One region of the Pseudomonas simiae genome, then DNA from elsewhere that is predicted to be linked to it. Evidence: predicted binding sites of a transcription regulator. Region 1 holds the regulator's gene; the other holds the start of a gene.
What was found. Region 1 encodes sigma-54, which starts transcription at its own class of promoters, with help from an activator protein. Its sites were predicted from a motif close to ANTGGCATNNANNTTGCTNT; they were not measured.

Region 1 (4,177 bases):
CATCGGACAAAGTCGAACACTTGAAGGCATCCGAAGTCACCCTGCTGACCAACCCCGACCTGAATCTGTACCGCGGCACCGAATTCCCCTGGCACGTCACCAGCAAGCGTGGCGAGGTCAACCCGGACGGTACCGAGGTTGAATTGATCGACTCGGTACGCGTCGCCCGCACTGACGCGCAGAACCGCGATACCGTGATTACCAGCAGTCGCATGACCGTATTCCCGCAGAAGCAATATGCGCAGACCGAGCAAGACGTTAGAATCGACGGCGCTGGCGGTGTATCGACTGGCAAGGGAATGAAAGCGTATTTGAAAGAAAGCAGGATACACCTGCTATCGAACGTAAGAGGACAGTATGAGGCTCGTTAAAACTCTCCCTATTTTGCTCGGTCTGGGCGCAGCACTGGGAAGCGTGAGCGCCTGGGCTCTGCCGAACGATAGCCAGCAGCCGATCCACATCTCGGCTGACGATGCGCAGCTGGATGACAAGCAAGGTGTCGCCACCTACACCGGTGGCGTGATCATTACCCAGGGTTCGATGAAGATCACCGGTAATACGGTGACCCTGACTCGCACCGCTGCCGGCGACATCGACGTGGTGACTTCCGTGGGCAACCTGGCTTACTTCGAACAGAAGCAGTCGCCTACCGACACCGGCCCGATGAAAGGCTACGGCAAGACCATCCAGTACCACGCCCAGCAGAACCGCATCGTGCTGATCGATCAGGCCAAGGTGCTCAGCCCCGATGGCAACTCCACGGAAGGCGAGAAAATCACCTACGACACCGTGAAACAGATCGCTAACGCCGGTCGTGCCAATGGCAGCAAGGTCACTGCACCACGCCCACGCATCGACATGGTTATCCAGCCGAAGAAGAAGGCCGAGTAATGGCAACCCTGAAAGCCCAGCATCTGGCCAAGGCCTATAAAAGCCGTCAGGTCGTGCGCGACGTCAGCCTGTCGATCGACAGCGGCCAGATCGTCGGCTTGCTCGGCCCCAACGGTGCCGGCAAGACCACCTGCTTCTACATGATCGTCGGCCTGGTCCAGGCGGACCAGGGTCGCGTGCTGATCGACGACCTGGACGTGAGCCACCAGCCGATGCACGGCCGTGCACGCGCCGGTATCGGCTATCTCCCGCAGGAAGCGTCGATCTTCCGCAAACTGTCGGTCGCCGATAACATCATGGCGATCCTCGAGACCCGCAAGGAACTCGACCGTGACGGCCGCCGCAAGGAACTGGAAAGCCTGCTGCAGGAATTCCACATCAACCACATTCGCGACAACCTCGGCATGAGCCTGTCCGGTGGTGAGCGTCGTCGTGTGGAAATCGCCCGCGCCCTGGCCACTGCCCCCAAGTTCATTCTGCTGGACGAACCGTTTGCCGGCGTCGACCCGATCTCGGTCGGCGACATCAAGCAGATCATCCATCACCTCAAGGCCAAGGGCATTGGCGTGCTGATCACTGACCACAACGTCCGTGAGACCCTCGATATCTGCGAAACCGCGTATATCGTCAACGATGGCCAACTGATCGCCGAAGGTGACTCGGCCACCATCCTGGCCAACGATCTGGTCAAGGAAGTGTACCTGGGTCACGAGTTCCGCCTGTAAACACCGTGGTGTCACGGCCGTTTGCCGAGGTGCGCGGGAGTCAATGAAAACCTCCGGATTTTTATTGTTACCGCGCTCTAGGCAAAGCCCCCGACATCAGGCATATAATTTGCTTATGTTTGGCGCTCACGCGCCCTGTCGTGGATGGCGCATTGCGCCGGCGAATAAGGTGTTAAGCCCCTGCCATGAAACCATCGCTAGTCCTGAGAATGGGCCAGCAGCTGACGATGACACCGCAGCTGCAACAGGCCATCCGCCTGCTCCAATTGTCGACCCTGGACCTGCAACAGGAAATCCAGGAGGCCTTGGAGTCCAACCCGATGCTCGAACGCCAGGAAGAAGGCGACGACTTCGATAATGCAGACCCGCTGGCCGATAACATCGAGCAAAAACCCAATTCCGACGTGCAGGAACCCTCCTATCAGGAAACCGCCCCTACGGTGGATAACCTTGAGGAAGGCGATTGGAACGAACGCATCCCCAACGAGCTTCCCGTCGACACGGCCTGGGAAGACGTCTACCAGACCAGCGCCAGCAGCCTGCCCAGCAATGACGATGACGAGTGGGACTTCACCACCCGCACCTCCGTTGGCGAGAGCCTGCAGAGCCATCTGCTCTGGCAACTGAACCTGGCGCCGATGTCGGACACCGATCGCTTGATCGCCGTGACCCTGATCGACTGCATCAACAACCAGGGTTATCTGGACGAGACGCTTGAAGAAATTCTTGAAGCCTTCGACCCGGAACTGGATATCGAGCTGGACGAGATTGAAGCCGTCCTGCACCGCATCCAGCAGTTCGAGCCCGCCGGCATCGGCGCACGCACCCTCAGCGAATGCCTGTTGCTGCAATTGCGCCAACTGCCGGCCAAGACGGCCTGGCTCACCGAGGCCCAGCGCCTGGTCACCGACTACATCGACTTGCTCGGCAGCCGCGACTACAGCCAGTTGATGCGCCGCATGAAGCTCAAGGAAGACGACCTGCGCCAGGTCATCGAGCTGGTACAGAGCCTCAACCCGCGCCCAGGCTCGCAAATCGAGTCGAGCGAAGCCGAATACGTAGTCCCCGACGTCATCGTACGCAAGGACAACGAGCGCTGGCTGGTAGAGCTGAACCAGGAGTCGGTGCCGCGCCTGCGCGTCAACCCGCAATACGCCGGTTTCGTACGTCGCGCCGATACCAGCGCCGACAACACCTTCATGCGCAACCAGTTGCAGGAAGCGCGCTGGTTCATCAAGAGCCTGCAAAGCCGCAACGAAACCCTGATGAAAGTGGCCACTCAGATCGTCGAGCACCAGCGCGGCTTCCTGGAATACGGCGACGAGGCGATGAAACCGCTGGTACTGCATGACATCGCCGAAGCGGTTGGCATGCATGAATCGACGATTTCCCGGGTGACCACCCAGAAATTCATGCATACCCCACGGGGTATTTATGAACTGAAATACTTTTTCTCCAGCCATGTCAGCACCTCCGAAGGCGGTGAATGCTCGTCCACGGCGATTCGCGCGATCATCAAAAAACTGGTTGCTGCGGAAAATCAGAAAAAGCCATTGAGTGACAGTAAGATCGCTGGTTTACTGGAGGCACAAGGCATTCAGGTCGCCCGTCGAACCGTCGCCAAGTACCGCGAATCCCTTGGGATCGCGCCTTCCAGCGAGCGTAAGCGTTTGATGTGACGGGCGGGCCACAGCGTTCCAGTGGCAGGTAGTCCTACCTGCCGCTTTATGCACTGGCAACGAAGGAGAAGCTGTATGCAAGTCAACATCAGTGGACACCATGTAGAAGTCACCCCTCCATTGCGCGAATACGTCGAGCAGAAGCTGAAACGGCTTGAGGGTCATTTCGACAAGATCACCAATGTGCAAGTCATCATGAAGGTCGACAAGCTTCAGCAGAAAATTGAGGCGACTCTCCAGATACCCGGTGGCGAAGTAGTCGCCAATGCCGAGCATGAAGACATGTATGCATCAATCGACTTGCTCACAGACAAGCTTGACCGCCAACTTAAAAAGCATAAGGAAAAGAATCTGAGCCTGCTTCAGGGCACAGGTCGTTAACTCTCCCCCCATGATCCGACTTGAAACCATCCTGACCCCCGGCCGTTCCCTTGTGAACGCGCCGGGCGGCAGCAAGAAGAAAGCCCTTGAGCAAATTGCCAACCTGATCAGCCGCGAAGTGCCTGAACTGGAAATGCAAGATGTCTACGAGGCTCTGATTGCCCGTGAGAAACTCGGTTCCACCGGTTTTGGCAACGGCATCGCCATTCCCCACTGCCGCCTCAAAGGCTGCGAGACCCCAGTCAGCGCCCTGCTTCACCTGGACGCTCCCATCGATTTCGACGCTATCGACGGTGCCCCGGTCGACCTGCTGTTTGTACTGCTGGTCCCGCAGGCTGCCACCGATGCGCACCTGGAACTGCTTCGGCAGATCGCCAGCATGCTCGACCGCAAGGACGTACGCGACAAACTGCGCAGCGCCAAAAGCAACGAGGCGCTTTACCAGGTTGTCCTGGATGAACAGAACGGGCAGTAATCATGCGCTTGATCATCGTCAGCGGC
Region 2 (4,177 bases), 2.4 Mb from region 1:
TGGTGGCATTGAAGGTGTAGGTGCCCGCAGGAGCGACCTCACCCTTGTCGTTTTTGCCATCCCAGATAAAGCTCTGGGTACCGGCGCTCTGGGCCCCCATTTCGATGGTGCGCACCACATTGCCGTCTTTGTCAGTGATCTTGACGGAGACATTGCCGGTCGCCGCTGTGACATCCACCGATCCGGTCATGCTCTTGCTGGTATCAACCATGGCCTTGTCGGTCTGGATGATGATCGAGCGCCCGACCAGCGACGACGCCTGCAGCGCTTGCGACGAGCTGAAGTTGCTGGAGATCGCATTCACCGAATCATTCAGGGTGTTGATGCCTTCCAGGCTGCTGAACTGCGCCAGCTGGGCCACGAACGCGCCGTTGTCTTGCGGCGACAGCGGGTTCTGGTTTTTCAGTTGGGTGACCAACAGCTGCAAGAATGCATCCTTGCCCAGCGATTGTTTGCCCGTGGCCTTATTGGCAGCATCAGTGACGCTGCTGTTGTCCTGGGCAGTTTTGACCTTGGAATTGAAAAGGTCCTGGACTGGCGTGTTGTTACTCGTATCAACGATGGCCATTATTTGGCGCCCCTTATCACTGACCCAGGGTCAGGACCTTCTGCATCATGGTTTTGGCAGTGTTCATCATTTCCGCATTGGTCTGGAACGAGCGGCTGGCGGAAATCATGTCGGCCATTTCCTCGACCACGTTGACGTTCGGGTAATAGACATAACCCTTTTCGTTCGCGGCGGGATGGTTGGGTTCGTAGCGGGCTTCAAGGTTGCTCTGGTCTTCGACCACACCCAGCACTTGCACGCCGGAGCCTGCGGCCCCCTGGTCCTGGAACAACGAATCACTGCCACCTGCCTGGCCGCCCTGGAACATGGTGGCGAACACCGGGTGACGGGCGCGGTAAGTCTGGTCAATGCTCGAAGACACGGTCTCGGCGTTGGCGATGTTACTGGCGACGGTGTTCAAGCGCGTGGTCTGCGCGCTCATGCCACTGCCGGCAATATTGAAAACACTGGACAGGGACATGGCTTACTCTCCACGCAGGGCTGACATCAGCCCTTTGAATTTGCTGTTAAGCAGGGTGAAGCTGGCCTGGAAGTTCACCGAGTTCTCGGCGTAGGCCGATTGCTCCAGCTGCGCGTCGACGGTGTTCTGGTCGATCGACGGCTGCATCGGCGTGCGATACAGCAGCGACTCGTCACCATTGCTCAGGCCTTGCGCTTCGATATGACGGCTGTTGGTCATGTTCAAGGCGAAGGTGCCGTTCTTGGTCTTGTCCTGCTGTGCAGCGAGCACGGCGGAGAAGTCCAAATCCCGAGCCTTGTAGTTCGGGGTGTCGGCGTTGGCAATGTTGTTGGCCAGGACTTCGGCACGCTGGGCGCGGAAGCCCAGGGCTTGTTCGTGGATACCGAGCGCTTTATCGAAGCTGATGCTCATGGTGGAAACCTTTAAGGGCTGACCTGCTGTTCGTTAACTGGGTTATAGCAAGGTGCATGCCAATCTACTGAAGGCCAGTAAATCAAGGGCTTGAGGGGAGATTGCCGGGTGGCAATGCCAGAAAAGCGGCAAACGCTTTCCGCGTGGCGCCAGTAAAGCGGCAATGGGGGTTGCCGCTATTGGGAGGGTTGCCGCAAAACAAATGTGGGAGCGGGCTTGCTCGCGAATGCGGTGGAGCAGTCAACTTATCTATGACTGACAGACCTTATTCGCGAGCAAGCCCGCTCCCACATTTAGGTTTGCGTACTATTTGGCCTGGTAAATGATCCCAGGGCTGCACTGCACCATCTGATAATGGTCCGGCAGACCATTTAGCGCTTCCGAAGCGCCGAGGAACAGATAGCCGCCGCGCTTGAGCGTGCCATGGATGCGCAGCAGGATGTCTTTCTTCACTTCGGCCGAGAAGTAGATCAGCACGTTGCGGCAGAACACCATGTCGAACTTGCCCAGGCTGGCGTAGCTGTCGAGCAGGTTGAACGAGCGAAACTCCACACGGTTCTTGATCGGCGCCTTGACCGCCCAACGCCCAGCCCCTTTCGGGTCGAAGTAACGTTGCAGGCGTTCCTGGGACAAACCACGGCCCAGGGCCAGGCTGTCGTACTCGCCGGTCTTGCAATTGGTGAGCATGGTGCCGGAGAGGTCGGTGGCGACGATTTGCGCTCCGGCCTTCAACTGGCCCATGTTAGTCCGCTCGAACTCATCGATGGACATCGAAATCGAGTAGGGCTCCTGCCCCGAAGAGCAGGCGGCCGACCAGATCCGCAGGCGCTGGCCCGGGCTGGCCTTGATAGCCTCCGGCAGCACTTTGTTCTTGAGCACTTCAAAGGGGTAGGTGTCACGAAACCACAGGGTTTCGTTGGTGGTCATGGCATCGACCACCATCTCCTTGAGCCCGCTGCGCGGCTGCCCCTGGATGCGCTGAACCAGCTCACCCAACGACTTGATGCCCTGCTGCTCCATCAGTTTGTTGAGACGGCTGGATACCAGGTACTGCTTGTTTTCACCGAGCAATATGCCACAGGCTTTTTCCAGGAAGACCCGGAACTGCTCGAAATCCAAATTACCCGTAGACAATGATACCGCCTCTTAAATCGTGTGACCGCCAGGGGAAATGCCCCCTAGCCGTGATCTGCTGCCTTGATCCGGTCGACTACCCGGGATGCCAGGTCATCAGGACGGAATTTGGCCAGGAAGTCATCGGCACCGACCTTCTTGACCATCGCCTGGTTGAATACCCCCGACAACGAAGTATGCAGGATGATGTGCAATTTTTGCATGCGTGGATCGTTGCGTATCTCGGCCGTGAGGGTGTAGCCGTCCATTTCCGGCATCTCGATGTCGGAGATCATCATCAAGAATTCTTCTTCCGGCTTCTTGCCGTCGTCCACCAGCTTGCGCAGGTAATCCAACGCTTGGCGACCGTCGTTGAGGGCCACTACCTCCACGCCGACGGTCTGCAGGCAACGGGTCACCTGTTTACGCGCCACCGAGGAGTCGTCCACCGTCAGCACCCGCAGGGAAACGGCCTTGTGCGCGGTTTCGGCGTCCACCACCCCCACGGAAATCGTTTCCGAGGTCGGCGCCACTTCGGCGAGGATCTTCTCCACGTCGATGATTTCCACCAACTGGTTATCCACCCGTGTCACCGCCGTGAGGTAGTGATCGCGACCGGTGCCCTTGGGCGGCGGATGGATCTCTTCCCAGTTCATGTTGACGATGCGCTCCACCGAGCGCACCAGAAAACCCTGGGTCTTGGTGTTGTACTCGGTAATGATAACGAACGGGCTCTCACGGTCCTGCAATCCTGCCGAACCCGTGGCCAGGGCCAGGTCAAGAATCGGGATCGTCGCACCACGGATGTTGGCAACGCCACACACCACCGGGCTGGACTTGGGCATGATCGTCAACTTGGGGCATTGCAGCACTTCCCGCACCTTGAACACGTTGATGCCATACAGCTGCTTGCCATCCAGGCGAAAAAGCAACAACTCCAGGCGATTCTGCCCTACCAGCTGTGTGCGCTGGTTTACTGAATCCATTACTCCTGCCATGCCTTGACTCCCACGCTGAACCTTTGGCCATACCTATAAGGGCAGTGACGCGCACCAACGCTAAACGGCACGGCCTTTGCTATTTATTGGTCATGGATATTAAAACGACAGTTTCCCGACGCCCCATCCTGACACGGTTTCGCAGATTGCTCTGCGCACCGCTGGTGTTGCTTGCCCTAGGCCTGGGCACTACGGCCCGTGCGGACAACGTCACCTTGCCTGATCTACTTATCGGCGTCACCCAAGGCTTTCTTGAGTTCACTGTAGAAGATTATCTGGCGACCACCCAGACACCGGGGCGTTATGAAATCCAGGTCAACCAACTGGACCCGCGCTTGCGCATGCCAAAGTGCGACAAGGAATTGACAGCCACCCTGGAAAGCCCCGCTCAGCCGATTGGCCGGGTGACGGTCAAGGTGCGCTGCGACGGCGCCTCGCCCTGGACGGTGTTCGTGCCGGCCCAGGTGAAGCTGTTCCGTGATGTAGTGGTAGTGGCTCGCCCACTCAAGCGCACCGGGATCATCGATTTTGAGGACGTTGTACTACGCGAACGCGACATCAGCATGATCAGCCAGGGCTACCTGACGTCCCTCGACCAGGCCATCGGGCAAAAATTGACCCGACCAG

Region 2: flgB (flagellar basal body rod protein FlgB) is a predicted target of sigma-54. The motif match lies at 1,484-1,503, and genes of this name have one in related genera.

The regions. Positions count from the first base shown of each region.
Region 1 is NZ_CP010896.1:973,825-978,001, reverse strand. Features, by position in the region: gene lptC (LPS export ABC transporter periplasmic protein LptC) at 1-371, shown strand, start outside; gene lptA (lipopolysaccharide transport periplasmic protein LptA) at 358-891, shown strand; gene lptB (LPS export ABC transporter ATP-binding protein) at 891-1,616, shown strand; gene PF1751_RS04340 (RNA polymerase factor sigma-54) at 1,802-3,295, shown strand; gene hpf (ribosome hibernation-promoting factor, HPF/YfiA family) at 3,371-3,676, shown strand; gene ptsN (PTS IIA-like nitrogen regulatory protein PtsN) at 3,687-4,151, shown strand; gene rapZ (RNase adapter RapZ) at 4,154-4,177, shown strand, end outside.
Region 2 is NZ_CP010896.1:4,708,771-4,712,947, forward strand. Features, by position in the region: gene flgD (flagellar hook assembly protein FlgD) at 1-568, opposite strand, end outside; gene flgC (flagellar basal body rod protein FlgC) at 585-1,028, opposite strand; gene flgB (flagellar basal body rod protein FlgB) at 1,032-1,439, opposite strand; gene cheR (protein-glutamate O-methyltransferase CheR) at 1,746-2,573, opposite strand; gene PF1751_RS21335 (chemotaxis protein CheV) at 2,618-3,550, opposite strand; gene flgA (flagellar basal body P-ring formation chaperone FlgA) at 3,643-4,177, shown strand, end outside.